2 regions of the Cobetia sp. ICG0124 genome follow, and region 1 is predicted to be linked to the other one. Evidence: riboswitches for the same ligand, from Rfam matches in the RefSeq annotation. Region 1 holds a riboswitch; the other holds the start of a gene.
What was found. A riboswitch is a leader RNA that binds a small molecule or an ion and turns the genes downstream of it on or off. The one in region 1 is predicted to bind thiamine pyrophosphate.

Region 1 (15,942 bases):
CATCACGGTGCCATAGAGGCCCATGGTCAACAGCAGGAAGCTGCCGGAAACGCCCGGCAGCAACATGGCACTGATGGCGATGGCCCCCCCGGCGACGATGACCCAGGGCGCATCAGTGCCCGCTGGCAGAAGGCTGGGCAGCTGACTGGCCAGTACCAGCCCCAGCACCAGCCACACCAGATACCCGACCCTGAAGCCGGTAATGCGCCGCGCCACGACCACACCGGAACACACCACCAGACCGAAGAAGAAGGCATTGAGCAGCAGCGGCTGCGCCTCCATCAGCCAGGTGACGAGGTGCGCCACGCTGATCAGGCTGGCGAGAATGCCGGCGGCAAGCGGTAGCAAGAACGCCAGATTCAAGTGCTGCCACAACGCCTTGACGCCCTGTTGACGCCAGACACCGATGGCGGAAGGTCCGAAGCGCTTGATGGTTTCGATCAATTCTTCATAGATGCCCGTCACGAAGGCTATCGTGCCTCCCGAGACGCCGGGCACGGCATCGGCAGCGCCCATGCCCGCCCCCTTGAAGAACACGCTCAATGCTCGTTTCACCTGATCACTCCCTCGAGCAACGGCACGAAGCGCACAGCCTCGAGCCGCTGAATATCCTGAGTGTCGCCGACGTGGCGCACTCGTGTCAGCCATTGACGATCACTGCCGTCTTCCGCCAATGGCACGATCATCACTCCCTCCGGTGCCAGCTGCTGGAGCAATGCCTGCGGCAAGTGCGAGGCACATGCCGTCACCACCACCAGATCAAACCCCGCTGCCAGCCGTGCCCGCCATCGGCGTGACGCAGCTGGACATTGTCCAGCCCGAACCACTCAAGCCGCTGCCGGGCACGCAGATGCAACAAGGCGATGCGCTCCAGCGAGGCCACCTGACCGAACAGCCGCGCCAGCAGCAGGGTCTGGTAGCCCGAACCGGTGCCGACCTCCAGCACCCGACACTGCTCGCGCGGGCGCGGTGCCGAGGCCAAAGCCAGCTCCGTCATGCGGGCATGCATGTAGGGCTGCGACAATGTCTGCCCCTGCCCCAGCGGCAGGGCGGTATCCTCATAGGCGCGATGCGCCAGCGCCTCATCGAGAAACAGATGGCGCGGTTCCGCCGCCATCAGATCCAGTACCCGCTCGTCCTGGATGCCAGCCTCTTCCAGTCGCGTGACCATGCGATCACGCGTCCGTTGAGAGGTCATGCCGATACCGCTCAACTGCGCGGCATTCGGGCGCTCCAGGCGCATGGGCTCAACTCAGTGCTTCCAGCCACTGCTCCACATCCTGACGCGCCGCATGGGAGGTCAGGTCGGTCATCAACGGCGTGATGGACACATAGCCGGCCGCGATGGCCGCGAAATCGGTGTCCTCACCATCGTCGACTCCGTCCCCGGCCAGCGCGATCCAGTACCGGGTGCGCCCGCGAGGGTCCCGCACGGCGATCGGTGCGCCCGCCGGACCACGATGCCCCTGACGCGTGACGCGAAATCCGCGGATCTCGTGCCAGGGAACATCCGGCACATTGACGTTGAGCAGCGAACGCGGCGGCAAGGCCAGCGTCTCGGCCGCGCCGACCAGACTCGCCGCCACACGCCCTGCCGTCTCGAAATGGGTCTTGCCACACAGCGACATCGCGATCGCCGACATGCCCAGCGAGCGGCCTTCCATCGCCGCTGCCACAGTGCCGGAATACAGCACATCGTCTCCCAGGTTGGCACCGTGGTTGATGCCGGAGATCACGATATCCGGTTTCTCGTCCCAGACACCGTTGACCCCCAGATAGACGCAATCGGCAGGGGTGCCGTCGACACTGTAGAAACCGTTGTCCATCGCGGACAGCATCAGCGGGCGACTCAGGGTCAGGGAGTTGCTGGCACCCGAACGATCACGGTCCGGTGCCACCACGCGAATTCGCGCGTGATCACACAGCGCATCATGCAGGGCCTTGAGCCCGGGGGCATGTACCCCATCATCATTGGAAAGCAGAATCTTGCGCATCGTCTCACCTGTTCATGCGCTACAGCAGCGGGTGGGCAATCAGCTCACGCAACAGGCCGGTGGCGAAGCTGCCGCGCGGAAGATCGAAATGCAGCCACGCACTGGCCGCAGTCGCCTCGGCATCGGCCTGGGCCGGCGTGATGTCCCACTCCAGGCGAGCATTGGCAGGCATCAGGCGCAGTGGCCGACGCTCGGCCTTCACGCCAGCCTTCTCGAGGCCGTCACAGAGCTGAGGCCAGCTGGACGCCAGCACCTGCTCAAGCGCCGCGACCTGCGCATGGGACTCGCCACGGCCGGTGCCCCACAGCGGGCCCGTGGGGTGGATATCCCCGTCGGCAAGGCGCCGGGTCAGCGTCTCGACAGCTTCGCTGCCATCGGTGACGAAGCGCGATCCCGTCCCGTCGAGCGCGAACACCTCACCGCTCAACGCCGTCGCCCAGCAGCCAGCCTTGAGACGCGCGGCCAGCACTTCGTTGAACAGGAAGCTGCGCGCGGTGGACAGCAGCATGCCGCTGCGATCATCACGCTTGCGCCAGCCACGTATCAGTACGGCGCGTGCACGCCCCAGGTTATGCCCCTGGTGCCCGAAACGCTGCGGACCGAAATAGTTGGGCACCCCATCGCGTATCAATGTCTGCCAGCGAGTCTCGAAATCCGGATGGGCCACGGCCTCGCCGCTCACTCGCAGCGCAAAGCGATTGCCGCGATGCACGCCACGCTTGAGCTTGCGCGGGTGCCGCACGCTGGCCAGCACGCGGGCCCCCTTCTCGGCCAAGGCCTCACTCAGATGCTCAGGGGCTTCACGCCCCGGCAACCATACCGAGACCCACTGCTGGGTAATCGCCTGCTTGTCCTTGAGTCCCGCCACGCCGATGTCACGCGGTGCCACGTCACAAAGACCTGCCAGTTCGCGGCACAGCTCGTCAGTGGTCAGACCGCGCTTCTCGATCCAGAGCCACTGGTGCTCCCCGTGACCTTCGGGCACGAAGTCCATCAATTCCGTGACGCGAAAGTCTTCCGGCGTGTGTCGGAAGTCACCTGCGCCCAGCGGGCCCCCATGGGCATGCGGCCAGCGCTGCATCAGCTCGGCTTCCTTGACCCATGGCTCGCTGCCGGCGGCTTCCAGTGCCGTTCGCGCCGCGACAGACAGCGCATCGGACTCGGGCGGCTCAGACATGGCATTCACTTCAGACATGCTCGGCTCCACCCGCGGCGGGCAGCCTGCCAAGCACCGCCACGGCCTCGGCGGCGATGCCTTCCTTGCGACCGGTGAAACCGAGACGCTCGGTCGTGGTGGCCTTGACGTTGACGACCGCCACCGGCACACGCAGGTCCTCGGCGATCACCTCACGCATCGCCTGGATGTGCGGCGCCATCTTGGGGGCCTGCGCCATCACGGTGAGATCGACATTGCCGACCCCGAAACCAGCGGCATTGATCAGCCCGACGACGTGGCGCAGCAGGCCGCGACTGTCCGCCTCGGACCACTCGCTGTCGGTATCCGGGAAATGCTTGCCGATGTCGCCCATCCCGCAGGCCCCGAGCAGCGCATCGCACAACGCATGCAGCAATACATCGCCATCGGAATGCGCCACGAAGCTATGTTCGTAGGGGATCTTCACGCCGCCGATCATCAGATGATCGCCGTCGCCGAAACGGTGGACATCGAAGCCATGCCCGATGCGCAGTGACATCGGGACATGCCCGGAGGTCGCGGGGGAGGTCGGGGGTGGAACTCGAAGTGTCGGGGGTCACGGGGTGATCCATCATGTCAGGCAGGTGTCCGGGGTCTGTCGGCGTGATCCTCGCGGGCCGCCAGCAACAGGCGCGCCATGGCGAGGTCTTCCGGATGGGTGATCTTGAGATTGTCGCGCGCCGCGGGCACCAGCACGGGGGATCGTCCACAGGCCTCGAGTGCCGAGGCCTCATCGGTGATGCGCTCGGGCTGCTCCGCGAGGGCGGCACGCAGCGCCGTGCGCAACAGGCCCAGCGGAAATGCCTGGGGCGTGAAGGCATGCCACAGCCCTGTCCGGGATTCGGTATGCGCGATGCGCTGCGCGCGGCCCGCTTCATGGTGTCACTGGCGGGAGCGGCCAGGATGGCGCCGTCATCACTCTCGCGTGCCGCCTTGACCAGCGCCTGGATGTCGCTCTCGCGGACACAGGGACGCGCCACATCGTGTACCAGCACGAGGTCATCATCACTCGCCACTCGGCTCAGACACTCGAGTCCTGCCAGCACGCTGTCGGCACGCTCGCTGCCACCATCGGCACGCAGCCACTCCTGCCATGGCACCATCGTCGGCGTGAAATAGGCATCCTCCGCGCCCAGCACCAGACACAACCCGGCCTCGGGCAATGCGCGCCTGAGGGTGGTGAGGGTCGCCTCCAGGACACTGCCGCCGGGCGTCAGTTCCAGATACTGCTTGGGACGGTCAGCCTGCATGCGGCTTCCCACGCCTGCGGCGGGCACCAGATACCAGAGACGCGGCGCCGGGGCATCATTCATGCGAGTCATGGGTTGAGCACCTTGGGCAGGCCCTCTTCCAGTCCCTTGCCTTCCAGCGCCCCTTCCGCCACTTCATCCGCGGACGAGACCTGGCGCTTGGGTACCTCGACGTTGGGCACCCACAGGAACTGCTCATCCTTGCGCACCATGCCGAGATCGTTGCGCGCACGCTCCTCGATGGCCGCCAGACCATTCTTGAGGTCGACCACTTCAGCGCCCAGGCGTTGATTGCGGTTGTCCAGCTGCGCCGCTTCCCTGGAGAGCTGCTGCACGCGGGCACGGATGTCGAACAATTCGGTGACGCCATTTTCGCCCCACCACAGCCGGTACTGGAGCAGAGCCAGCAGTAGCAGCAGTGAGATATTGATCCATTTGAGCATGGCAGTGTCCTTGGCCGTTGCAGCGGGCATTATGCCATCATCAGGGGACGCCGCGCAGGCTCTGCCATCCCTCAAGGAGGCCCACCATGTACAAACTGGCATTCTTCGTTCCACACGAAGCACTGGAAGGTGTCAAGGAAGCGCTTTTCGCCACGGGTGCCGGACGCATGGGCGAGTACGAGGCCTGCTGCTTCGAGACGCGCGGCACGGGGCAGTTTCGTCCGCTGGCCGGTGCCAATCCGCATATCGGCGAACGCGGCACGCTGGAACGTGTCGAGGAGGTCAAGGTCGAGATGGTGTGTGAGGACGCGCTGATTCGCACGGCAGTGGCCGCACTGCGCGAGGCGCACCCCTACGAGGAAGTGCCGATTGACTGCTGGCGACTGGAAAGCTTCTGAAGGTGCTTGGGTAGATGTGTCGTCTTGAAGAAGCGCTCGCGCGTCTCGAGATCGATCTGTTCCAGATGCAACGGGAATTCGCCTTCTCCCTGGCGGGCACGACGGTCCTCGAAATAGCGCCTCAGCGTCACTTCCATGGTCGGGAAGGCCAGTGACTGCCAGGGAATCTCCTCTTCGGCGAACAGCGCCACCTCGAGACTTTCGATACCCGCGGAGAAATCACTGGTCAATTCGGCGCGAAACAGCATGTAGACCTGATTGATGTGCGGCAGATCAATCAGGGTGTAGAGGCCCTGGAGGTTGACCTCGGCCCCCGCTTCCTCACGTGTCTCGCGGGCAGCGGCCTCACTGGTGGTCTCCGCGTTCTCCATGAAACCGGCCGGCAGTGTCCAGTACCCCAGGCGCGGCTCGATGGCGCGGCGACACAGCAGCACCTTGCCATCGCGTATCGGCAGGGTACCGGCGATGATGCGTGGATTCTGATAATGGATGGTGCCGCAGCTATCACACAGGTAGCGCAGTCGATCATCTCCTTGTGGCACCGCCAGACGCACCGTCTCACCACAATGGCTGCAGTAGTTCATTCGCTCTCCCGTGAAACTCTTGAACGCCCATCTTGACCGCCTCACATCCCACGCCACAAGATGAAGGTCAACGAGGACCCGACATGCTAGAAGCTCTGCGCCAGCGCCTGCAATCCCATCACCCCCGTATCGTGAGCAACGACCAGCCACGCGCTGCGGTACTCATCGCGTTGATCGACCGCCCGGAACCGACGCTGCTGCTCACGCAACGCGCCAGTCACCTGAGTCAGCATGCCGGCCAGGTCGCCTTCCCCGGTGGCAAGGCGGAGCCGGAGGATATCAGTCTGCTGGCCACGGCGCTGCGTGAAGCCGAGGAGGAAGTGTCCCTGCCCTCCGGCGAAGTGGAGATATACGGGCAACTGAGCGATGTGATCTCGCTGCACGGCATGACCGTGACGCCTTTCGTGGGACGCATCGCTCCCGACCTGCCGCTGCGCGCCGACCCCGGCGAGATAGCGCATATCTTCGAGATGCCACTGAGCATGCTGCTGCGCGATGAACGCGCCCACACCGACGTCATCCGCGTGGGCGATGACACCTGGTACGTGCCCGGCTATCAGGTGGCCGGGCAGCTGCTGTGGGGGCTTTCCGCGATGATGCTGGTGGAGATGATGGCCATCGGGTTCGGACACACCATCAGCCTGTCCTCCCCGCCACCGCCCGGGGCTCCGTTGCGCCACCTACCACCTCGCCCCCATGCACCACGGGCATGAGCCTCCACCCGCCCCACTGCTGGACCCCACCGCGCTCAACCTGCTGATCGATGAACTGGTCGAGCATGGCTACAGCGTGCGCCCGGACTTTCTGCCGGCACACCTGATCCGCCATCTCAATGACGAGTTGCGGGCGCTGGAGAGCCATCAGCGACTGACGGCTGCGGGAATCGGACGCGGGCGAGAGCATGACCTTCGCCCGGACATCCGCGGGGATGCGATTCGCTGGCTGGATCGCGATTCGCGTGCCCAGCGTGCCTACCTGGAGGCGATGAATGCCCTCAAGGATGAACTCAACCGTGCCCTCTATCTGGGGCTGTTCGAGTACGAGGCGCATTTTGCCCACTATCCAGTCGGCAGCTTCTATCGCAAGCATCTGGACAGCTTCCGCGGGCGTGGCAATCGCCTGATTTCCAGCGTGCTCTATCTCAATGCCGACTGGCCGGCGGACGCCGGCGGCGAGATCGTGCTCTACGACCCCGAAGATGACAGCCGTGAAATCCGGCGTGTCACCCCCGAGGCCGGGACCTTCGTGTGCTTCCTTTCCGAACGGATCCCCCACGAGGTGCTGCCGACGAAACAGGCGCGCGCCAGCGTGACCGGCTGGTTCCGCCGCAACGCCTCGCAGGGCAACCTGGTCGACCCCTCCCGCTAGTCCTCATGAGTCTCGATCTCCTCGAGACTATCCAGGGACGCCTCGGTGATCAGCTCCGGCATGTCGACGGCCAGCTCGCGAGTCACCTCGACCAGCGGGTCATTGACCTCGGCATCCCGCAGGTGCTCCTCGGCGGCCTCGACCAGTTCCGGCCCGACGGCAAGCTCCGTTCCCAGGGGCGTCTGTGGCGCATGGGTCTCGAAGGGGGCCAGCGGCTGCGGCGCCGGACGCATCACGCGTCGCCAGACGAAGAAGGCCAGCATGCCACCGCCCATCACCGCCAGACTCAGCGCCATGCCGGGCATGGCACCCATCTCGGCCATCGGCAGTGATACGGCCGGCGGTGACAGGGTCGAGCCCACGGCATTGATCAGCAACAATCCCTGACTCATGCGCACCAGCGCCCCGGCGGGGGCACGGTCTGCCGCATGGCTGACCGCGACCGGATAGAGCGTGAAGGCCGCGCCGCCGAGCAGGAACAACACCGTCAACTGCGCGATGCCTTCGCGTGCCGGCCCCATCAGCAAGGCGGCGAACCCGATGATGGCCACCGACAGGATGATCAATACCTGCTGACGATCATGACTGTCAGACCAGCGCCCGATGGGGTACTGCAGCAGCATGCCGCCGAGAATCACCAGCGCCATGCGCTGCCCGATCTCCGCGGTGTCCAGCACGCCGCCCTCCCCCAATGCCAAGGGCAGCAGGCTGTAGAGCACTGCCACCACCAGCCCCGAGGCCAGGCAACCAAACACGCCGGTCGGCGTGATGCGAATCAGACGCCAGGGGCTCAACGGCTCGGATTGCTCGATCAGCGGTGATACGCGCGGCAGCAGCACCAGCGGCAATACGGACGCCGCCGCCAGCATCGCCACCAGCATGAAGGCCGCCTCGAGACTCAGCATGGCGGTTACTCCCAGCAGCAGCTGCCCCAGCACGCCCGCGCCATAAAGCACGATCATGTAAAGCGCCAGCAGGCGTCCGCGTACGGCGGGGTCGGCGGCACTCAGCAACCAGCTCTCGATGACCAGATAGACGCCGACCAGCGACCAGCCGATCATCATGCGCAGCAGGAACCACACCACGGGATGATCCCCCAGTCCCATGGCCAGGGCGGCGACTGCCACCAGCGAGGCGAAGCCGGCGTAGGCGCGGATGTGTCCGATGCGCAGCAGCAGGCGGTCGTTGACCAGCGCTCCCAGTCCAAGCCCCAGATAGTAGGCGGAGCTGATCAGGCCGATCGCCTCGCTCGAGACACCGGCGGCAGACAGCCGCAGGGGGACCAGCGAAGTCAGCATGGCATTGCCGATCCCCAGCAAGGCAAGGCCCAGCAAGGGCGCGAGAGACATCAACAACAGATGACGGGGCATGACCAGTTCCTCGGCCAGGCGCAGGACTGCGTTCGGCCAATGCCGCAAGGTGCGGAGAGCTACGGGAGAGGGAAGCGCCCTGCAGGAATCTCGCAAGGCGCGGGCAATATAGTGACAGTCTGCGCCAAATCCAAGTGTTTTTGCGTCAGGAACACGGAAGATGACGCTATCGCTCGCAACCTGCTCGAAGGCCAGGCCATGGGTCCGCGCCAGCCAGGCGAAGGTCGTCGGGCTGAACAGGCAGACATGGGTCGGGTCACGCAGATAGTGCCAACGCTTGAGCGCATCCAGATCATCCGCGGCGGGTTGCGTCATGATCCCCAGCAGGCCACCGGGTTTGAGACACCCAAGCCACTGACGGAAGACATCGCCGGGCGCGTAGAGATGCTCGATCACCTCGGTACTGACGATGAAATCATGCTGACGGGCGAGCGCTGCCGGGTTCGGGTGGTAATACAGATCATGCAATGCCATCGGGTGGCCGACTTCCTCGAACATCCGTGCCAGGGCTGGCCCCGGCCCACAACCGAAATCGAGCCCGCTGGCACCGGCCGCCAGCCGCTCGCACATCGGCGTGAACAGCCTGGACAGGAAGGTGCGATAGCGCGGGTCTGCCGGGTCGTTCTCGTGCTGGTCGTAGATGTCCTGCTCTGCGCGGGCATCCAGTCGTTGAGAGGGCGCGAGATACAGCAGATGACATTCGCCACACCGCAGGTAATCACGCTCGTCGGCAGGCGGACGCTGACCGGTCTGCGGACATGGCTTGCGTCGTTGCACCAGATGAAGCACCGGTTGACTGCCATGCGTCGCGCATAACGGGCACAGCGCAGGACTCGCCCTCTGACCAGTGCGGTATCTCACGCCAGACCACCGGAACTTCATGTGTGACGATGGAAAAGACTCTCAAGCGTTTTGAAAAGGCCATGGAACAACGCCTTTTACCTCTCAAGGCCAACGCCGTCGCCTGGCTATGGCAGCGACTCTCGGGCCTGACCACCCGCCAGCTGTGGTGGATGGCGCGCCCGGTCGCGCGTCTCGTGCAACTGCTCAATCCGCGGGAACGGCGCGTCACGCGCAGAAATCTTGGCCAGGCCTTCCCTCATCAGCCGCGTGAGGCACGCGCACGCCTCGTGACCGAGAGCCTCGCGCACTCCACCGCCACCATGCTGGAGCTGGGCAAGGTATGGCTGGGTGATGAAGACGCGGTGCGCGATTCGATTCTCGAGGTGCACGGTCGCAATCTGCTCGACGAAGCCCGTGCCGAGGGACGTGGCGTGATCGTGCTGGCGCCGCACTTCGGCAACTGGGAAGTGCTCAATTTCTGGCTCTCGAGCCATTTCCCCTTCACTGCCATGTACGAGCCGCCCAAGTTCGAGCGGCTCGACCCGATCATTCGCAACGGGCGTGAGCGCATGGGGGCGAGACTGGTGCCTACCAACTCCCGCGGCGTGGCAGCGTTGCTGAAGGCGCTCAAGCGCGCCGAGGCGATCGGCATCCTGCCGGATCAGGAACCGGGACGCGGCAGCGGTGTCTTCGCCGACTTCTACGGCCGCCCCGCCTACACCGCCACTCTGCTCCCCAAGCTGGTGGCGAGAACCGACGCCCGCGTGGTGACCGGTGTCGCTCAACGCCTGGAAGATGGCCATGGCTTCGCCATCCACTTCCTCGCCGCGGATGAGGCGGTCTACACTGAAGACGAGGTCATCTCGGCGCGGGGAGTGAATGCCTCAGTGGAAGCCGCGATCGCCTTGGCGCCCGCGCAGTATCAATGGGAATACAAGCGCTGGCGCAAGAGCCCGGAAGAACTGGACGAGCAGCCGGGCTGGCGTGAGAAGCGCTTCTATCCTCGGGACGACTCCTGGCTTTCCCTCAAGGGCTGGCGCCGCCACCTCAAGTACCGCCGCCGCAACGCGAAGCGCTCCTGAGTTCCCGAGGACGCCCCCTCCCTGAGGCTGCCACCAGGGGCCGGCATGACTCGGCTGGCATCGCTTCAGGCGCCTCGCATGCTGCACCTCACCGCTCACGATGAGGTGTTGATCGGCTCGCGGGCCGGCAAGCTCTACCGAGGCCAGCTGGCCGATGATGGCAGCCTCAAGCGCATGGAAGTGCTGGTCGAGCTGGAAGGCTATCCCCACTCTGCCGTCGTCCGCGATGCGCGCCTGTATGTCGCGACCACGGACGCCCTGCTGGTCGCGGACTACCATCCCGGGATCTCCCTTGCCCCGAGCGACTTCCACCGCGTGATCGCGATTCCCGGCGGCGGCGGCCACAACTCGCGTACGCTGAGCCTGGGCCCTGACAATGGCCTGTATCTGGCGCTGGGGATCCAGGGCAACTGCTCCGATCAATATCTGGCGGGCACCTCGCCTCGCTATCCACAGCAACAGCGCCGTGGGGGAGTGATGCGCCTTGAGGAAAGTGGCGAGCCTCCCGAGTGGCGTGCGTGGGCGAGTGGTCTGCGCAACCCCGTCGGCCTGGTCTGGCAGGCACTGGCGACAGGAGAGACGCGCCTGCTGGCCACCAACAACGGACCGGACCATTGGGGCTACGAGCATCCCCGCGAGCTGGTGGTCGCTGCCCGCGAAGGCAGCTTCCATGGCATGCCCTGGTATCAGTGGATCGATGGCCGCTGGCAGGCAGATGATTGCATCACGAGCGATTCACCGCGCGAGCGTGACGAGATTGCACCGCCACTGGCCGAGATCCCCGCTCGCAGTGCGCCGATGGGAATCGCGGTGGTACCGCCAGGGCATCCATTGGCTGCTGACATGGATGTCGTGGTGGCAGTCCACGGCAGCTGGGGCACGGCACCGTCCGGCAAGGCGTGGGGAGACCCCGCCAGTCGTCGTGAGCCTCGCCTGCTGGGCCTCAAGCTGGCGACGCCAGACACTGAAGCACGCCTAGTGCCGGTACTGACCGGCCTGCAGGACAGCAGCAGCGGCGAGCGCTGGATACGCCCACTGGATGTAGCATTCGGCAAGGATGGCAGCCTCTACCTGACCAGCGATACCGGAGCCTCAGGACTCTATCGGATCACCTTTTCTCAGTGACCTCCTGACGCGCCCCCCGTGGCTGAGCATCATCATGCCAGTCCACAACGAGGCATCCGGTATCGTCTCGGCCTTGATCGCCTTGAGCCCAATGCGCGCGAGCGGGGATTGCGAGGTCATCGTGGTCGATGGCGGCTCCACGGATACTACCCGCGAGCTGGCAACGCCGCTGTGCGATCGCTGCCTGAGCAGTGATCCGGGCCGGGCAACGCAGATGAACGCCGGTGCCTCTCAGGCTCGTGGCCAATGGCTGCTGTTCCTGCATGCTGACACGCGCCTGCCGGCATATGTCCTCTCGGTACTGTCAGAGACCCTCGTCGAGCATCGCGAGTGCGACTGGGGTCGCTTCGATGTCGACATCGAAGGAGATTCTCCGCTGCTGCCCGTGATCGCCACGCTGATGAATCTGCGCTCACGCCTGACCAGCATCAGCACGGGTGATCAGACCCAGTTCGTACGACGCTCCACCTTCGAGGCCATCGAGGGCTTTCCCGTCGTGCCCCTGATGGAGGACATCCAGCTGAGCGTCAGGCTCAAGCGACTGACCTCGCCGCTGAACCTCTCCGCCAGAGTCACTACCAGTGGAAGACGCTGGGAAACCCATGGCGTCTGTCGCACCATCCTCAAGATGTGGGGGCTGCGCCTGGCAGCCTGGGGTGGCGTATCTCCTGTCCGTCTGGCGCGCCTCTATGGTTATGGTGCCGCCGCTCAGGCGTGTGAACAGCGTGGCTTGCCTCATGCCTGAAGCCTCGCTTGCTGACAGGGAAACCGACACGGCCGCGTATGACATGCGCCCGACGCTCATCATCTTCGGCCGCCTGCCACTGGCCGGACAATGCAAGACGCGGCTGATCCCTGCCCTCGGTCCCGAGGGGGCGGCACGCCTCTACTCGCGCATGCTGCGCAGAATCGTTCAGCAGGCCTGCGCCTCACGCCTCGGCAAGGTGGTCGTGATGCTGACTCCCTCCCCCGAGCACGCCCGGCAGCAACCTGAGCAGGCAGCCCTGCTGACGGACCTTGAGGATCAGTTGCGTCACGCTCGAGGCACAGCCACAGGGTGGGCTTGGGGAGCGCATGCATCAGGCCATGCTGCGCCACCTGCCCGCAGGCCCCGTGCTGCTGATGGGCTCTGACCTGCCCGCATTGGACAGTCAACGTCTGCGCGAGGCGGCGCGGTGCCTGCATGACCATGAGGCGGTGCTGCAGCCCAGCGAAGACGGGGGATACGGATTGATTGGCCTGAAAGCAGCCTGCCCGGCGGCCTTCCAGCTGGATCACTGGAGCCATGCCGACGTGAGCCGGGAGACTCTTGCACTGCTGGCTCAGGCAGGCAGAAGCGTCGGTTGCCTGCCTGTCAGCTGGGATGTCGATGAGCCTCACGATCTGGTGCGCCTGAGGCGACACTTCCCAGCCCTGATGGCGAACCTCTCCTCCTGTCAGCCTGCATGACATCTTTCCTGCACCGCAGGACTGTTACACTCGAGATATCGTGACGTCTGAGTCACAGCTTGACGGGGTGCCGGTAAGACCGGCTGAGATGTCATTCGCACTGTTCGAGGCCTTGCATCGAGGTGCGTGAATGACGATCCCGCCGAACCTGATCCGGTTAGTACCGGCGTAGGGATCAAGCGCGAAGTGTTGCCGCACATCATCTTCACCTCTTCCATGCCCAGCTTTTCAGACCTGACCAGTGCCTGCGCCGAGGAATGGCGCGACTATCTCGAGCATGACTTCGTTCGCCAGCTCGGGGAAGGTCGTCTGCCAGAGGAGTCCTTCCGCCATTACCTGCAGCAGGACTACCTGTTCCTGATCCACTTCGCGCGCGCCTGGGCGCTTGCCGCCTACAAGAGCCGCACCCTCGCGGAGCTGCGTCAGGCCACGGCCAGTCTCGACACCATCCTCAATACCGAGCTCGATCTGCATATCGGCTACTGCAGCGAGTGGGGCATCAGCGAGGATGACCTGAGTGAGCTGCCGGAATCCCGCGCCACCCTGGCCTATACCCGTTACGTACTGGATTGCGGCCAGCGCGGCGATCTTCTCGATCTGCACGTGGCGCTCGCGCCCTGCCTGATCGGCTACGGCGAGATCGCCGAGTGGCTGCTGGATCAGGACACCACCGAGATCGAGGACAATCCGTACGCGGACTGGATCGCGATGTACTCCAGCGATGACTTCAAGGAAGCGGTGGACGCCGAACGTGAATGGCTGGACGCTCGGCTCTCGGAGGTCTCGGAGCGCCGGCTGGGCGAGCTGGTGGATGTCTTCCGCGATGCGACGCGTCTCGAGATCGACTTCTGGCAGATGGGCCTTGATCGCGACTGATCCGTGGCAGGCCGTCGCCCATGCCCGCATTGAATTCTGAGCACGCTTGACGGGGTGCCGGTGGAACCGGCTGAGATCCTGCATGCATCACCTCGCCGCCAAATGGGCGAGGCTGCCAGCAAGGGGTCCCGTGGAACCTGAACCGGTTAGGACCGGCGTAGGAATCAAGCTGATGGTCAGCCGCTGCCCGCGGCCGCCTCGCTCCCGGGCCACCTGTTGGCAAGGAGTCGGCGATGGCCATCCTCTCCCTGCGCACGGTCTTCCCATGATGACGTCTGCCGTGACGTCGCCCTTTGAGGAGACCTGCATGAGCACTACCCCCACGACTCAAGATCCGCAAGCCACCAACGCCGCAGAACCGTCGCTCGCCCCCCAGCCTGAGGCTGCGCCGAAGGCGCGCGCACGTGCCGGTCGCAAGGATGGCAGTCGCCATCTCGCCAGTGAAGCCCAAGTCGACGCCGCCGCCATCGCGCCGCTGAGCGGCTCGCGCAAGATCTACATCGAAGGCTCCCGCCCGGACATCCGCGTGCCCATGCGCGAGATCGGCTGCTCGCCGACCCAGACCTCCAGCGGTCTGGAAGAGAATCCGCCGATCGTCGTCTACGACACCTCCGGCCCCTACACCGACCCGGCGGTCGAGATCGACATTCGTCGCGGGCTGGCGCCACTGCGCGAGAAGTGGATCGAGGAGCGCGGCGATACCGAACAGCTCAATCAGCTGAGCAGCGAATATGGTCGCGTGCGCCAGGCCGACCTGCGCCTGTCGTCCCTGCGTTTCGAGCTGGACCACCGCCCGCGTCGTGCCCTGCCGGGCAAGAATGTCACCCAGCTGCACTATGCGCGCCAGGGCATTATCACGCCGGAGATGGAGTACATCGCGATTCGTGAGAATCAGCGTCGTATCGCGCTGCGTGAGGAATATCAGGGCAGCGACTCCGTCGAGAGCATTCTGGGCCACCAGCACCCGGGTCACAGCTTCGGCGCCAACCTGCCCGACGAGATCACCGCCGAATTCGTGCGTGAGGAAGTCGCGCGTGGCCGCGCCATCATTCCCGCCAACATCAATCACCCGGAAAGCGAGCCGATGATCATCGGCCGCAACTTCCTGGTGAAGGTCAACGGTAACCTGGGCAACTCGGCGGTCACCTCCTCCATCGAGGAAGAGGTCGACAAGATGACCTGGGCGATCCGCTGGGGCTCCGACACCGTGATGGATCTCTCGACCGGCGCCAACATCCACGAGACCCGTGAATGGATTCTGCGCAACTCTCCCGTGCCCATCGGCACGGTGCCGATCTATCAGGCGCTGGAGAAGGTCGATGGCGTGGCCGAGAATCTCGACTGGGAGATCTTCCGCGACACGCTGATCGAGCAGGCCGAGCAAGGCGTCGACTACTTCACCATCCACGCCGGCGTCCTGCTGCGCTATGTGCCGCTGACCGCCAGCCGCGTGACCGGCATCGTCTCGCGCGGTGGCTCGATCATGGCCAAGTGGTGTCTGGCGCATCACGAGGAAAGCTTCCTCTATCGCCACTTCGAGGACATCTGCGAGATCTGCAAGGCCTACGACATCAGCCTGTCACTGGGCGATGGCCTGCGCCCGGGCTCGGTGGCCGATGCCAATGACGCCGCCCAGTTCGGCGAACTCGAGACGCTCGGCGAGCTGACGAAGATCGCCTGGCAGCACGATGTCCAGGTCATGATCGAAGGTCCGGGTCACGTGCCGATGCACCTGATCAAGGAGAACATGGACAAGCAGCTCAGCGAGTGCGACGAGGCGCCCTTCTACACCCTCGGCCCGCTGACCACCGACATCGCCCCGGGCTACGACCACATCACCTCCGGTATCGGTGCCGCGATGATCGGCTGGTTCGGCTGCGCCATGCTCTGCTACGTGACCCCCAAGGAGCACCTGGGCCTGCCCAACAAGGACGACGTCAAGACTGGCATCATCACCTACAAGAT
Region 2 (15,942 bases), 1.3 Mb from region 1:
GCGTGAAGGGCATGCGAATGCAGTAGATGCACAGCAGCGCACCGAAATAGAAATAATCGAAACCGGGGGCTGGACCGAAATAGCCCAGAGACAGACTTATCTGGGCACAGGTACCCAATGCCAGCAGGTTGGCGGCCAGCACCTCTCGGCGCGCGCGATGCAGCTGCAGACAGACAAGGTCCACCACCAGCATGCCCAGATCCAGCGCCAGAATGCCCATCTCTCCCAGCCAGAGCATCAGACCGGCATACAGCAGGTGACTCGCTATCGCGAGCACATACACCACATTGAAGGTGGCGTGGAAGGTCTTCTCGTCCTCGGTGAGGCCTGGTGGGAAATCCTCGAATCGCAACAGCCAGCGCGCAAGGTGTGGATGTGGACTGCCCATGAGACTATCTCCTTGTCAATGCAGGCGCAGCCCCACCTTGGTGATGCGATTGCCCTCGACCTCATTCACCACCCAGTGAATGCCATGCCAGTCGACATCATCCCCGACCACCGGCACCCCGCCGACTCTGCGGGTGATGAACTCGGCGATGGTCAGGTGCTGCTCGCCCTGAGAGAGCGTCAGTCCGTAGACATCGGCGATATCCTGCATGTTGGCATCCCCTTCCAGGGTGAAGGTGCCGAAGAAGGCGCGCTGTTCATGCTGCAGACTCTCGCCATTGAACATGCGATTGAGGCTTGGCACATCACAGGAGCGCCCGACGACGCACAGCACGTCCTTCTGATGCAGACAGGTGCTGCCCTTGGGATGGATCAGCACCTTGTTGCGGAACAGTGCCCCGACCTTGGCCCCGGAGGGGAAGCGCAGCATGCGCAATGCCACGCCTTCCAGCGCCGTGTTGTCGACCCGGTAGACCAGCATCTCGTAATCGTTGACGGGCATGATGCCCAGCAGATTGCGGCGGCTGGGCTGTGCACCCGGCGGCACCACCACCCTGAGCTTGCGCGCCATGGGAGCCAGCGACGAGCCCTGCACCAGCAGCGAGATGATCACCACGAAGAAGGCGACATTGAAGTAGACACCGGCATTCTCGACCCCGGTGATCACCGGGAAGATCGCCAGCACGATCGGCACCGCCCCCCTCAACCCGACCCAGCTGATGAACCACAGCTCTCGCCAGCGGAAGCGGAAGAAAGGCTTGAGACACAGGATCACGGCCAGGGGGCGCACGAACAGGATCAGCGCCACACTCAGAATGGCGGCCGGCAGCGCGAACTGCAGCATCGTGGAGGGTGAGACCAGCAGACCCAGCATCAGGAACAGCACGATCTGGGACAAGTGGGCCAGTCCGTCATGCACCGGCAGGATGTGTTCGAGGTGGCGCCCCGGATGATTGCCGATCATCAGGCCACACAGATAGATGGCCAGGAAGCCACTGCCACCGAGCTCATTGGTCGTCGCGAACAGACTCAGGCCCAGCGCCAGCGCCAGCAGGGAATAGAGGCCGGGCGCCAGATCCAGATAGCGCATCAGACGGGCGATCAACCAGCCACCGGCGATCCCCATGCCCGCGCCGACCCCGAACTGCAGCGCGAAGCTCATGAGTCCGGCGGCGACCCCCGACAGCTGTCCGGTCAGTATCTCGGCCAGAGTGATGGTGAGGAAGATGGCCATCGGGTCGTTGGTACCGGACTCGATCTCCAGCGTCGCCCCGACCCGCTCGTTGAGGTGCACCCCCTGCCCGCCCAGCAGCGAGAACACGGCGGCGGCATCGGTGGAGCCGACGATGGCACCGACCAGCAGGCCTTCGATCAGGGTGAGGTCAAACAGCCACATGGCCAGCAGCCCCACCAGCCCGCTGGTCATGAAGACCCCGACGGTCGCCAGCACCAATGCCGGCTTGAGACCCGCGCGGAAGGTCGAGAGACGGGTGCGCAGACCGCCATCGAGCAGAATGAGTGCCAACGCCAGATTGCCGATCAGATACGCGGTAGAGGCATCATCGAACTGGATGCCGAGCACGCCATCCTCCCCCGCCAGCATGCCGAGTCCCAGGAACAGCAACAGCAGGGGCATGCCGAGACGAGCCGAGACCCGACTTGCCAGCACGCTCAAGGCGATGAGCATGCCCGCCAGCAAGAAGTAATAGTTCAGATTCTCTACCACGTGTGCTCCCCCGCCATTCCCGGCACCAAGTCTCGAATCACGTCTGCGACGGCCCAGAGACAGTATTCCATGTCAGCGACGAGGCTGCAGAGAAATTTCTCAAATATTCATGGACTTGCGATCAACATGTCAGGCTTCTCGGCGACACCCAGGCCGGGGCTGCCGCCAGCTCGGCGTAGCGGGTCGGACCGAAGGCTTCCATCGCCCACAACAGGGCTCGGCACAGCTCACGCTGACCGTCGATATCGACCATGCGCCCATGACGCGAATAACCGGCGAGGAAGGCCTCACGCTGACTCGGCGTCTCCAGCAACAACTCGATCAGTGCCCAGTCGAACTCGATCGGGGCCCACACCAGAGCCTCCCAGTCGCTCCATACCCAGCCGGTGGCGGCGCACAGATATTGGTCCGCGCGCAGGTCCGGCAGACTCCAGACGGCGCGAGCGGGATGCGAGAAGGTGCGTGATGGCAGGTCCCCCAGCTCGTGGGACAGGGGATGGCGCGCGAGAAAACGCGTCACGCGGGCATTCCAATGCAGCAACGGCATGGGCTGGGCAAGGGGCTGACCAAAGCCGGACACGGTGTCCTGATGCAGCCGCCCGACCTGATCTCCCAGCAACTCACAGAAGGTGTCACTGAGATCACTGGGCTGACCGCTGGACCACGGCAGGTGCCAGACGGGCGCGCCATCGAGACGTCCCAGATAGGTCAGCGGCAGCGGAGGGATGGGCAACCGCGCCGGCAACGCGCCCGCCAGCCGTGTCAGGGCCTCAGGTTGCGCCCAGCGATCGGCGCCGAAGACACCGCGCATCGCTCGCCAGAAGGGGTCGTGATCCGGGCCGGTTCGCGCCAGCTTGATCAGGCCGGGGGTGCCGCCACGCTGCCGCCACAACCAGTTGGCACTATCCGGCCAGGCAAGTGCCAGCGGCTCCAGCGCATGCCCCAGATAGGTGGAAAGACGGCGAGTCAGCGCATCCTCCGGCCAGCCATTGGGCACGGACCGGCGGGCAGGTGACGGTACACTGTCGGCCTGGATGGGGGTGCCCGAAAGTGGGCTGAGAGCCGATGCGTCACGTCGCATGGCAACCCCTGGAACCTGATCCGGTTGATACCGGCGGAGGGAATTCCGGTCACCTGCCCAAGCGTCAGGCGCCCTGCGTGCTTCCTCCCCTCGGCATGCCGCCTGACCACGGATGACACTGTGTCGCTGGGACTCTCCCTCAACAACGCTCGCATCGATTACGCCAGCCATACGCTGTTTCGTGATCTGTCGGCGCGTCTGGATGCCGGAAGCTGGACGGCCCTGCTGGGCCGCTCGGGCTGTGGCAAGAGCTCACTGCTGCGCCTGCTGGCCGGCCTCGAGATGCCCGACCATCACACGCTGGAACTCACCACCGATGACGGCAAGCCACTGGCGGGTCGCGTCGCCTGGATGGCGCAGCAGGACCTGCTGCTGCCCTGGCGCCGGGTGCTGGACAATCTGTGTCTGGGAGATGACCTCCATCGTCGCCCTCGCGATACCGAGCGGGCCCGCGAACTGCTGGCAGCGGTGGGTCTGGAGGGGCGCGAGCAGGCCTGGCCAGACGCCCTCTCCGGCGGGCAACGCCAACGCGTTGCATTGGCGCGAACGCTCTATCAGCAGGCTCCGGTGGTGATGATGGATGAACCCTTCTCCGCAGTGGACGCCATCACGCGACTCGAACTGCATGATCTCGCCAGCCGGCTGCTGGACGGACGCACCGTGCTGATGGTCACGCATGACCCGCTCGAGGCGTTGCGCCTGGCCGACCAACTGCTGGTGCTGCGTCCGGGCCGCGACAGCCAGCAGGGGGCAGTGCTCGACTGCCTGCCCGGGCTCTCGCCGCCTCGCCCGGTGCCGCTGGACCTGCCCGCCCTGCAGCAGGCCCAGTCCGAATTGATCACACGCCTGCGCGACGGCGAGGAGACGCCATGAAACGCCTGCATGCCCTGCGTCATCTCGCCATCAGCGCCGCCGTCCTGCTGGGACTCTGGCAACTGGTGATCATCACCACGGCCGTGCCGCCCTACATCCTGCCAGCGCCACTGGCAGTCGCGGAGGTGCTGGTCCGTCAGGCCCCGATGCTGGCACACCACGCCGGCATCACCTTCGCCGAGATTCTTGGCGGGCTGGTACTGGGGGTCCTTCTCGGGCTGAGCACCGCGCTGGCACTGGCGTTCATCCCTCGTCTGCGGCGCACCCTGCTGCCATTGCTGCTGATCAGCCAGGTGATCCCGCTGTTCGCGATCGCTCCACTGCTGGTGCTGTGGCTGGGCTATGACATGCTCTCCAAGGTCGTGATGGCCACGCTGATCATCTATTTCCCCGTGGCCTCCACCGGCTACGACGGCTTGCGCCAGACTCCTCAGGGCTGGCTGGATCTCGCCCATACCCTGGGTGCCAGCCCGTGGCGACTGCTGCTGCATGTCCAATTGCCCGCCGCGCTGCCGGCATTGGCCTCCGGCGTGCGCATGGCAGCGACAGCCGCCCCCATCGGGGCCGTCATCGGTGAGTGGGCCGGCGCAAGCCAGGGCCTCGGCTATCTGATGCTCAATGCCAATGCCCGCATGGAAATCGACCTGATGTTCGCCGCCCTGCTGGTGCTGGTCGCCTTTTCGCTGCTGCTGTATTTCACGCTGGATGCCCTGCTGCGTCGCCTGATGCCCTGGCATCGAGATCGCCTGACCCGTTTGAACTGAGCCGCCACCGATGCCAAGCCCCTCACGCACCTCAAGGTCATGCTCGACTGGTACACCAATCCCGGCCACGGGCCGCTGGTGCTGGCTCAGGAACTGGGCCTGTTCAAGCAACATGGTCTGGACGTCGAGCTGATCGCTCCGGCAGACCCCAGCGTCCCCCCCAAGCTTGCCGCAGCGGAGCGCGTCGACATCGCCATCAGCTATCAGCCCCAGCTGCACCTGCAGGTGGATCAAGGGCTGCCGCTGGTGCGCATCGGCACGCTGGTGGCCACCCCGCTCAACGTGGTGGTCGTGCGCGCGGACAGTGACATCCAGTCGATGGCCGACCTCAAGGGCAAGCGTGTCGGCTATTCCGTCGGTGGCGTGGAGGAAGTCCTGCTGTCCACCATGCTCCAGAACAGCGGCCTGACACTGGATGACATCACCCTGACCAACGTCAACTTCTCGCTGACGCCGTCACTGCTGACCCGCAAGGTCGACGCCGTCACCGGGGCATTCCGCAACTTCGAACTCGCCCAGATGGCACAGGAAGGCGTCAAGGGCCGCGCCTTCTACATCGAGGAAGAAGGCGTGCCGACCTATGACGAACTGATCTTCGTCGCCAACAGCGACAGCTATTCTCGCAAGCACGAGCAGTACGCCGCCTTCCTGTCCGCCGTCGGTGAAGCCACCGCCTGGATGATCAACCACCCTGACAAGGGCTGGAAGCTGTTCCGCGAGTCCGACCCGGCACTCGATACCGCGCTCAACAAGAAAGCCTGGTATGCCACCTTGCCGCGCTTCGCCCTGCGTCCGGCCGCACTGGATGCCGGCCGCTACCGTGACTTCGAGAACTTCCTGTACGAGCGCGGCATGATCAAGCAGCGCCAGTCACTCGACCACCTGGCCATCGACGTCAACGCGCGCCTGAGCCAGACGCCGCGCCAGCCACGCCATCAGCACAGGCTGGATCACCAGCGCGACCACCAGCACCGCCACGAGCAGTGGCATGCCCTCAAGGGCGCCACCCGGCGAGCTGACCAGCAGCGCCGCCCCGAGATAACTGCCCGCGGCAGAACTCAGGTGCTGAACGGCGCTCTGGGTGCTGGTGAAGGCGGCCCGCTCGTGCTCGGCAGGAATGAAGCTGTTGAGCGTGTTCTGTGCCACCCGCCGCGCCGAGGAGAACAGCATGTAGGCACCAAACCCCACCCACACCAGCGACGGCCCCGGCGAATGAAGCAGGAAGGCCCAGCCCACCAGCGCCGTCAGCAGACAGGTAATGGTGCCGGGCCAGACACTGCCGAAGCGATCACACAGCCGCCCGGTCAGCTGCATGCCCACCAGCGACAGTCCCCCTCCGATCATGTAGAGCCCGCCGAGATCCTCGCGAGGCAGATCGAGATTGAACAGCAGATAGCTGGAGAGATTGGGGATCACCAGGAAGTTGCTGAACATCGCGGTGGCGATCAGCGCCAGCCCGAGCCGGTGATTCGGCTGCGCGAGAATGGTGGCGATGGAGGTACCGGCGCGACTGCGAGGATTGTCCAGATGCCCCCGGATCGGCGGCAGCACCCAGGCCAGCAACCCGCAGACCAGCAACGCCAGCAGCGCAACGGCCCGGAACGGCGCCTGCCAGCCAAAGCCTTCGGACAACCACAGCGCGAAGGGCAGCCCCAGCACCGAGGCCACCGAGAAGGCCCCCATCACCATCCCCATGGCGCGCCCACGCCGGATTCCCGGCACGACATCGATCACGATGGCCAGTGCCGTGGCCGCCGCCGGCCCACCGAACAGCCCGCCCAGCATGCGCGCGGCCAGCAGCGTCTCGAATCCGGTGGCGAAGCTCGCGATCAGATGACACAGCGCAGCACCGAACAGAAAACCCAGCACGGCCCAGCGACGATCGAAACGATCCGCATGCCGCGTCCACAGCAAGGTGCCCACCGCCGCCGCCAGCGGATAGCTGCCGACGATGTAGCCCAGGTGGTCCAGCGGAATGCCCAGCGACTGCGCGAAATCCGGCCCCAATGCCATCACCATGGTGAAGCCCATGATGACGGCGAACTGCAGCAGCGTGACCAGCGCGATCACCAGACGCTCGTGACGCGTCACCGGCTCAAGCGCGTGCGACGCGTTCAAGAAACGTCTCGACGGCTTGCTGGAACTCGCTTGCTCGCTCGGCATGCAGCCAGTGGCCGGCATCCAGCGAGGCATCTTCTAGCCGCGGGAAGCGCTCACGCATTGCCTGGAGCCCGTCGGCCTGCACGTAACTGGAACGTTCGCCCCACAGCAGCAGGGCCGGCAGTTCCACCTCGCCGTGTGCCTGAGGCGCCTCGACGATCTGGGGGTAACCCGCCGCGATGTGATCGAGCCCGACTCGCCAGCCCATGCTGCCGTCCTCATCGCGCACCAGGTTGGTGGCGAGGAACTGACGGATAGCCGGCGTTTCCACATGGCGTGCCATCACGTTGTCAGCGTCCTTGCGCGAGGCAGGACGCGCCTCACGCACGGCCTCGAAGGCCGCGAATATCTCATCGTGCCCGTGTCCGTAGGCGATGGGCGCGATATCCGCCACCACGAGACTGCGCAGTCGTTCAGGTGCCTGCAGTGCGACCTGCATGGCCACCTTGCCCCCCATGGAGTGCCCCATGAGATCACAGGTGGGGATATCGAGCTGATCGAGCAGAGCGATCACGTCAGCGGCCTGCTCCGCGTAGCTCATGCCCGCCACATGCGGGCTGCGACCATGATTGCGCAGATCCACCGCGATGACGCGACGCGACTGCGACCAGAACTTGATATGCGAGCGCCAGTTGTCCGCGCTCCCGAACAGACCATGCAGAATCACCAGCGGCGTCGCATCCTGCTCACCCGCCTCATTGCCCTGTGCGGCTTCACGGGCATCACTCTCGTTGTAGAAAAGCTCGACCGTCGTGCTTGTCGCAGTGCTCATCATCATCTCCATGGACGCTAGACAGACCCTCAGACGCTCCCGGCTCACCGCGGACTGGCTTCCAGATAGACCTTGACCGCCTGCCACAGGGGGCTTCGATAGCGCTCCGGATGCCAGAGCATGGAAAAATGCCGCTTGAGGTTGAGCTGGGGCGTCTCCAGCACGACCAGCTCCCCACGTGACAGCTCCGCATCCACAGACAGGCGTGAAAGGCAGCCCAACCCGAGGCCGGCAAACACAGCCTGCTTGATGGCCTCATGCTGCCCCAGCTCCATGCGCACCTTGAGACGCTCGATTCGCCCATGCAGTGCACGTTCGAAGACCGCACGCGTGCCCGACCCTCCCTCGCGCAGAATCCAGTCGGCATTGGCCAGATCCTCGTCATCGAGTGCCGTTGCGCGTATCGCCAGCGGGTGGGACGGCGGCGCCACCACCACCAGCTCATCCTCGCGCCAGGTCTGGCTCATCAGGCGTGGCGCGTGACAATCCCCTTCGATCAGCCCCAGCTCGGCATCGTAGTTGAGCACCGCCTCCACCACCTGATGGGTATTGCGCAGGCGCAGGTTGAGCTCGGTCCCGGGGTTCTCACGCATGAAGGCCCCTGCCAGGCCGGGCAACAGCCAGGTCCCGATGGTCGCGCTGGCGGCGATTTCCAGCTCGCCTCGCAGGAACCCCTCCTCCAGCCCGGGCTCACGGGCCTCCAGCTCCAGTGCATGGGTCTGTTCCAGCAGCTGTTCGGCACGCGCCAGCAGACGACGCCCATTGGCATTGAGGGCCAACCGGCGCCCGAGCCGCTCGAACAGCGCGACGTCAAGGTGGCGTTCCAGCTCTGAGAGCGCCTGACTCGCTGCCGATTGCGAAAGCCCTATCTCTCGGGCGGCACCACTGACCGAGCCCTGGCGAGTCACGGCGACGAAGACCTGTAATTGGCGCAGGGTGATATGGATCTGCATATCGGTTTTTCCGGTAAGTGGTAAAGGGATAATCGACTAACTATCCAATGATATTCCTGCATAAACTATTCATCAAACCAGAAGCACTAAGCATGCAACGTCCTCACAAGCACTCCAAGGAGAAAGCCAATGGACGCACAGACGCTGACTGCCCCCCCTGTCACGGAACGGCTGCGCCGAATGGTGCCGGGACTCGCGCTGTGCGGCGGGCTGACACTGGCGGGGCTGGGGCTGCACGCCATTCCGACCCTCGCCGCGACCGGCGTCAGTCCGCTGGTCTTCGCGCTGCTGTGCGGCATCGTGGTCGGCAACCTGCCCGTCACCAGCCGCCATGCCCGGGCACTGGCACCAGGGCTGCATGTCGCGACCAAGAAGCTGCTGCGACTCGGCATCATCCTGTTCGGACTGTCGATCACCTTGCAGCAGATTCTCGGCCTGGGGTGGAGCGTGGTCGTGCTGGATGTCATCGTCATCGCCGCCGTGTTGAGCTGCGGCTATTTCCTGGGCACGCGCTGGCTGGGTCTGGATCGCGATACCGCCTTGCTGACCAGTGCCGGCTCTGCCATCTGCGGCGCCGCGGCCGTGCTGGCGACGGAATCCATGATCAAGGCACGCCCGGCAGCCACCGCCATGGCCGTGGCCACGGTGGTACTGTTCGGCTCGCTGGCCATGCTGGCCTACCCCTTGCTCTACCCGCTGACCGGCATGCATGAAGGGCTGTTCGGCATCTACATCGGCTCGACCATTCACGAGGTCGCGCAGGTCGTGGCGGCAGGTGAGGCGGTAGGCCCGGACGCCCTGGCCAATGCCCTGATCGTCAAGTTGATGCGTGTGATGATGCTGGTCCCCTTCCTGCTCCTGCTGCCCAAGCTGTGGGCCATGCGCAGCCGCAGCGAGGGGGATGACCGCGATGCCGGCGGCAGCATGACCATTCCCTGGTTCGCCCTCGGTTTCATCGCCATGGCCGGGATCAACAGCACCGGCGAGATTCCTGCCGCCCTGCACGCCAACCTGTCCGTGCTGGGGAGCGTCGCCCTGACCATGGCGATGGCGGGACTCGGGGTCGAGACACGCATGGATCGTCTGCGCTCACTGGGCATGAAGCCCTTCCTGCTGGCACTGATCCTGTTCGTGCTGCTCATGGTCGGCGGCTTCGGGGCCAACCTGCTGTTGATGGGGTGATAGGAGAATCTCATGCTGGCAGTCATCTTCGGTCGTCCGGGTTGCCCGTTCTGCGTCCGCGCCAAGGAACTCGCGGAAGAACTTACCGCCAAGCGCGATGATTTCGATTTCCGTTACATCGACATCCACGCCGAGGGCATCACCAAGGCCGACATGGAAAAGACCATCGGCAAGCCGGTGGAAACCGTGCCGCAGATCTTCGTCGATCAGACCCACATCGGTGGCTTCACCGAGTTCAACCAGTACGTGCAGGACGAGGCACTGATGCCGCAGGCCTGATCAACGCCCTTTCTCCGCACGTAGCTGGACAAGGAAGCAAACATGAACATGTTGATGGAAGGCGCCGTGCTGCTGGGCTGCGCCGTGGTTGCCGTGCCGCTCTTTCAGCGCCTGGGGCTGGGGTCCATCCTGGGGTATCTGGCGATCGGGGTGCTGCTGGGGCCGTCATTGATCGGCTTCATCTCGGAACCGACCGAGGTGCTGCACTTCGCGGAGTTCGGCGTGGTCATGCTGCTGTTCATGATCGGACTGGAACTCGAACCCAAGCGCCTGTGGGACATGCGCCTCAAGCTTGCCGGGCTTGGCAGCGCACAGATGCTGCTATGCGGAGCGCTGCTGACGCCCGTCGGGTTATGGCTGGGCCTTGAACTGCCGGCCGCCGCCTTGCTGGGCCTGATTCTGGCGCTGTCCTCTACCGCCTTTGCGCTGCAGGTGCTCAGCGAGAATCAACAACTGGCGACACCCCATGGCCAGTCAACCTTCGCCATCCTGCTGTTCCAGGACCTGGCCGTAATTCCATTGCTGGCGCTGCTGCCGCTGTTCGCCGACAACTTCGACGCTTCCACCGGCTCCGGCTGGGCCGGTGTCGTCAAGGGCATCGGCATGGTGGCGGCGGTCATCATCGTTGGCCGCTTCGTCGTTCCGCGCCTGTTGAAGATGGTGGCACGCAGCGAGATCCACGAGATCTTCACTGCCGCGGCACTGTTCGTGGTGATCAGTACCGCTCTGCTGATGGAATGGGTCGGGCTTTCCATGGCACTGGGGGCCTTCCTCGCCGGGGTGCTGCTGGCGGATACCGTCTATCGCCACGAACTCGAAGCCAACATCGACCCCTTCAAGGGCCTGCTGCTGGGGCTGTTCTTCATGGCGGTCGGGATGTCGGTGGACGTCTCGCTGGTCATGGAGCGCCCGCTGACGGTGCTGGGCCTGACACTGGCGCTGATGGTCGGCAAGGTGCTGGTCATCACGCTGGTGGGCCGCGTCGCACGCCTGAAGCTTGCCGAGGCACTGCCACTGGCCGCCGTACTGGCTCAGGGCGGAGAATTCGACTTCGTGTTGCTGACCGCCGGCATGGCCGCCGGCATCTTCGATCAGACGCTTACCAGTCTGGTCATCAGCGCCGTGACGCTGTCCATGGCCGCCACGCCCTTCCTGTATCGCTATGCGCGCAAGTTCGGTGCCGCGCGCGAAGCCAAGCGCCCCTACGATGAAGACTTCGGTCAGGAAGCCCCGCCGGTACTGATTGCCGGTTTCGGACGTTTCGGTCAGATGAGCGCGCGCATTCTCAAGACCCAGGGCATCAACTTCACCGCCCTCGACCCCAACATCACCCAGGTCGAGTTCGTGCGTCAGTTCGGCTCGCGCATCTTCTACGCCGACGCCAGCCGATCGGAGCTGCTGCGAGCGGCTGGCGCCGAGCACGCACAGATCATGCTGGTGGCGGTCGATGACGCCAGGATGACCACCCAGATCGTGCGTACCGTTCGACAACAGTTCCCGCATCTCAAGCTGTTCGTGCGGGCCCGCAATCGCCACCATGCCTGGGAGCTGATGGAGCTGGGCGTGGAACACGTGATCCGCGAGACCTACGCCAGCAGCCTGGAAATGGGCAACGAACTGCTGGTTGCCATGGGCTATCCAAGCGCACGTGCCGCCGAAGTGGTCCGCGCCTTCCGCGAGATGGATGACACCATGCTCAAGAGCGATTTCGAGAACCGCCATGACCCCGAGGCGCTGGTCACCAGCGCCAAGAGCGCCATGGAAGAGCTCAAGCGCCTGTTCCAGACCAACAGGCGAGCGCGCCACTGCGGCCCGAAGAGATAGGCACACAGGCCCACGACGATGAAGAGCGCCCCCGCCAGCACGCGGCTGGAGACTATCTCGCCATTCAGGGCAGCGCCGAGACTCATGGCGAATATCGGCGTGATCAGGGTGGCCAATGCCACGGTACTGGCGGACAGGCGTGCCAGCACGAAGTAATAGCACAGATACCCGATCAACGAGCCGAAGATACCCAGGTAGACGATCGCCCCCAGCGGGCGCTGTGTCGGCCATGCCTGCGGCACACCATCGACCAGCAGGGCCGCGAGAAGATAGAGCGGAAGCGAGACGAGCAGCGCGCCCTCGGTCTGCACCAGCGGATGAAGCCCTGCTCGCTCTCGCTGGACCAGTACGCCGGAAGCGGCAAAGCAGTTGACCGCCAGCAACATGGTCACCACCCCCTTCCAGCTGCCCGGCGGTAGCGCCAGCGAGTCCGAGACGGCGATGGCCAGTCCGCCCAATGCCAATGCGAAACCTAACCATTGCAGCTTGTCAAGAGGCGCACTTTTCAACCACCAGCGCGCGTAAAGTCCTGATAGCAGAGGAGCTAAGCCGAAAAGTAACGACATGATACCGCTTGGTAACCAACCGGCAGCAATATAGGCGAAGTACATCCCACCCCATATCCCCAGTGCAGCCGCCACGTAGCTGCGAATTGCCACGCGACCGAAATCCATTTTCAGCCCGAGCAAGCGTAACAATGGGTAACCGATACATGCGGCAATTAACATTCTCCCCATGGCAGACCAGGCCGGCAGCCATCCGGAAGCACTCCATGAAATCGCCAGCGGTGTGGTTGACCACACCATGAGAACCACGCAATACGCCACCAGCACTGGCATTTTCACACTCCGAACAGTCGGTCAGAAAAAAAGGACAATGTCGTTGAATGGCCTTCAAGGAGGCTTCATGCAACGCGAGGAATTTCTACAACAGCTATGGCTGGACTTCGTTCACCGCCATCCGGATATCGGAGCGCTGGACATCTGGCCGGATGGCATCAGGCCCGAATATCTGATGTTCGTGACACTGGATCAGGGGCCATTTCGCAGCGAGAAACTGCGTCCCAGCCTCTATCATCAGGGCTATCGACGCGTGAAGCAGTACGCCATGGCCGACCGTGGCCTACTGGTGGATCTGCTGCTGCCGCCGGATGGCGGCTCGGCTGTCATGCTGGCCGAACTTCAGGCCAATAGCCTGCCTCCCCTTCACCGAGACCTGCTGAAGACGCTCATCAGCCAGAGTCACCGTGACGACTGCAAGGGACAGAACCTGCTGGCGCCGTGCCGCCCATGGGACATGCCGGACTGGCCCACCTTCGAGCGTCTGCTGGAAGCCAACCCGCTGGCGGCATGGCTATCGGTGATGGGCCCGCGCCTGCATCACGTGGGCTTCAACGCCGACGAGCTGGGAGAAACGCTTGAAGCTGTCTGCGAAGGCATGCTGATGCACGGCATGTCGCCGCAGAGCGGGCGCCACCATGCCGTACTCCCCATCAACCCCAAGCTGCAATACCACTACTATCCCGCGCACGCACAACGCATGGTATTCGCCGAAGGTGATGAGCACATGGTGGTGCTGGGAGGGCTGGCCCTGCTGGCGACGGCGTCGCAAGCAGGTTATCAACAGAAGCTGTGGAAAAAGCTGTGAAGAATCTCTGTACATCCACTCATCGGCTTCGCGATCTGGCGACCAATGTCAGATTGATCAAAAATTCACCACTTCACCGCGCGTGTCGGTGACCTGGCCCCCCAGCCAGTAGGCGCCGACGTATCCGACGCTGTACGCCAGCAGCAGCGCCGGGAAGAAGCGCAGGTAGCTCATGAAGGTCACCTCGCGCACCTTGGAGAGCGCAATCACTCCAGCGGCCGACCCGATGATCAGCAGTGATCCGCCCACGCCAGCGGCGTAGGTCAGCGCCAACCACTCAGCATCGTTCATGCCGACATCCGCCTTGAGCACCGCAGCCGTCAACGGCACGTTGTCGACCAATGCCGACAACAGGCCGATCAGATAATTGGCCTGCATGGCAGGCATCACGTCATAGAGCTGTGCCAGCCCTTCCAGCAGGCGGGCTTCCTTGAGCGCTCCCACCATCAGCAGGATGCCGAGGAAGAATAGCAGAGTGTCGAATTCAATTATCCTGATGTAATCAAGAATTCTGCGCTCCTCGCTGTCACTGCGTCGCTCGGCCACATGCCCGAGCAGGAACATGATCGACATCCCGAACAGGAAGGTCAGCAAGGGGGGGATACCGAACAGCACGTTCAGGCCCAGCGTGGAGAGGATGGTGGCGAGAAACAGCCAGGCCACGAAGCGGTCCAGACGCCGGGTGGGACGGCGTTCACGCGACAGATGGACTTCTCCCCCAAGCCCGGGCAGCAGCAGCGTCGCCAGCAGCATCACGCTGACGAAGGCCGGGATGGCCAGCAGCATCAGCTCACTGATACGCACCTTGTCGGCGAGGAAGATCATCAGTGTGGTCACATCACCGGTGATCAACGCCACCCCGCCGGAATTGACGGCAAACACCGCCAGCACCGCGAAACGCAGCGTCTTCTTCGGCGGCAATCCCAGAGACAGCACCAGCGTCAACGACACCAGCGTAGCGGTGATGTTGTCGGCCAGAGAGGAGAAGGCAAAGGCGAAGGTGCCGGTCAGATACAGCAGGCCTCGCTCACCGATGCGGCCCGGCAGCAATCGATAGATGAGATTGGCGATCAGTCCCTTGGCATTGAGAAACGCCACGAAGGTCATCGCCGCCATCAGAAACAGCCACAAGGTGGCGATTTCCAGCAGATTCTCGTTGAGCGACTCACCGACGTCATCGACTCCCAACGCACCGGGGCCGAAGATGAACAGCAGCAACCAGCTGAACGTCCCCAGCAACAAGGTCGTCTTGGCCTTGTTGAGATGAATCACGTCCTCGATGGCGATCAACACGAAGGCCCCGATCGCCAGCCCCACCAACACTCCCTGCAACCACATGTCGCTCTCACCACAGCTCACGAACCGCCACCATTCGACATCAGATGCGTACGGTTTGCGCAACGTCGAGTTGCTGTCCTCCACGCAAGCGGGGTGGGTTTCCTGTCACGGGTGAATTAGGATGGCGCGATCTGCTGAAGGAGTCGTTCATGTCGAGTATCAGAGGCGTCATCAGCCTGTTGTTTCTGATCACCAATACCCTGTTCTGGTCGGTACCGCTGTACCTGCTGGCATTGCTCAAGCTGCTCAGCCCGTCCCGTCGTCTGCAGCTTCATCTTCTCGAAGGGCTGAACCGTCTCGCCATGGGGTGGATCGGCACCAACAATCTGTGGATTCGCGCCTGGATACGCCCCCATTGGCAGGTCAACGTGCCGGACGCCCTGAAGGATGGCTCCGCCAGGCGACGCTGGTGGCTGGTGATCTCCAACCACCGCAGCTGGACGGATATCTTCGTGCTGCAGTATGCATTGCATCATCGCACGCCCATGCCCAAGTTCTTTCTCAAGCGCGAGTTGATCTGGGTCCCCGTCATCGGCCTGGCCTGGTGGGCGCTGGAGTTCCCCTTCATGCGCCGCTACAGCCGGGAACGGCTGGCCAATGACCCGCGCCTGGCGGAACGCGACCGTGCCGCGACACGCCGCATCTGTGAGCGAGCGGGCCAGTCGCCCATGTCAATCTTCAACTTCGTGGAAGGCACGCGCTTCACGTCAGGCAAGCATGATCAACAGCAAAGCCCGTACACTCATCTGCTCAGGCCGCGCGCCGGCGGCAGCGCTCAGGTGATCAGCATTCTCGGCGACCGCCTGTCAGGCATACTCGACGCCACGCTGGACTATCGTCACGCCAGCGCGAGCTTCTGGGAGTTTCTGTGTGGCAAGGGGGGAGATATCCATCTGGATATCGTGCAACGCCCGGTGGAACCCTGGATGCTGAACGGGGATTATCACGCGGACGCT

Region 2: it holds a riboswitch for thiamine pyrophosphate, as region 1 does, so the genes downstream of both, CU110_RS10010 (ABC transporter ATP-binding protein) here and tenA (thiaminase II) in region 1, are expected to answer to the same signal.

What each region holds. Positions count from the first base shown of each region.
Region 1 is NZ_CP024893.1:874,910-890,851, reverse strand. It holds gene CU110_RS04050 (DUF368 domain-containing protein) at 1-555, opposite strand, end outside; partial or broken gene CU110_RS04045 (protein-L-isoaspartate(D-aspartate) O-methyltransferase) at 552-1,243, opposite strand; gene surE (5'/3'-nucleotidase SurE) at 1,248-1,994, opposite strand; gene CU110_RS04035 (tRNA pseudouridine(13) synthase TruD) at 2,014-3,189, opposite strand; gene ispF (2-C-methyl-D-erythritol 2,4-cyclodiphosphate synthase) at 3,182-3,688, opposite strand; partial or broken gene CU110_RS04025 (2-C-methyl-D-erythritol 4-phosphate cytidylyltransferase) at 3,766-4,439, opposite strand; gene ftsB (cell division protein FtsB) at 4,508-4,882, opposite strand; gene CU110_RS04015 (NGG1p interacting factor NIF3) at 4,969-5,280, shown strand; gene CU110_RS04010 (NUDIX hydrolase) at 5,235-5,864, opposite strand; gene CU110_RS04005 (CoA pyrophosphatase) at 5,948-6,577, shown strand; gene CU110_RS04000 (2OG-Fe(II) oxygenase) at 6,561-7,232, shown strand; gene CU110_RS16535 (MFS transporter) at 7,229-9,379, opposite strand; gene CU110_RS03990 (lysophospholipid acyltransferase family protein) at 9,493-10,527, shown strand; gene CU110_RS03985 (hypothetical protein) at 10,606-11,652, shown strand; gene CU110_RS03980 (TIGR04283 family arsenosugar biosynthesis glycosyltransferase) at 11,687-12,397, shown strand; gene CU110_RS03975 (DUF2064 domain-containing protein) at 12,727-13,101, shown strand; TPP riboswitch at 13,155-13,293, shown strand; gene tenA (thiaminase II) at 13,318-13,977, shown strand; TPP riboswitch at 14,018-14,158, shown strand; gene thiC (phosphomethylpyrimidine synthase ThiC) at 14,285-15,942, shown strand, end outside.
Region 2 is NZ_CP024893.1:2,158,025-2,173,966, forward strand. It holds gene CU110_RS09995 (GGDEF domain-containing protein) at 1-388, opposite strand, end outside; gene CU110_RS10000 (potassium/proton antiporter) at 404-2,113, opposite strand; gene CU110_RS10005 (hypothetical protein) at 2,235-3,110, opposite strand; TPP riboswitch at 3,140-3,253, shown strand; gene CU110_RS10010 (ABC transporter ATP-binding protein) at 3,315-4,067, shown strand; gene CU110_RS10015 (ABC transporter permease) at 4,064-4,831, shown strand; partial or broken gene CU110_RS10020 (ABC transporter substrate-binding protein) at 4,871-5,470, shown strand; gene CU110_RS10025 (MFS transporter) at 5,702-6,949, opposite strand; gene CU110_RS10030 (alpha/beta fold hydrolase) at 6,927-7,763, opposite strand; gene CU110_RS10035 (LysR substrate-binding domain-containing protein) at 7,808-8,716, opposite strand; gene CU110_RS10040 (YeiH family protein) at 8,846-9,898, shown strand; gene CU110_RS10045 (GrxA family glutaredoxin) at 9,911-10,177, shown strand; gene CU110_RS17085 (monovalent cation:proton antiporter-2 (CPA2) family protein) at 10,220-12,001, shown strand; partial or broken gene CU110_RS10055 (DMT family transporter) at 12,013-12,840, opposite strand; gene CU110_RS10060 (DUF1338 domain-containing protein) at 12,908-13,648, shown strand; gene nhaD (sodium:proton antiporter NhaD) at 13,706-14,986, opposite strand; gene CU110_RS10070 (acyltransferase) at 15,136-15,942, shown strand, end outside.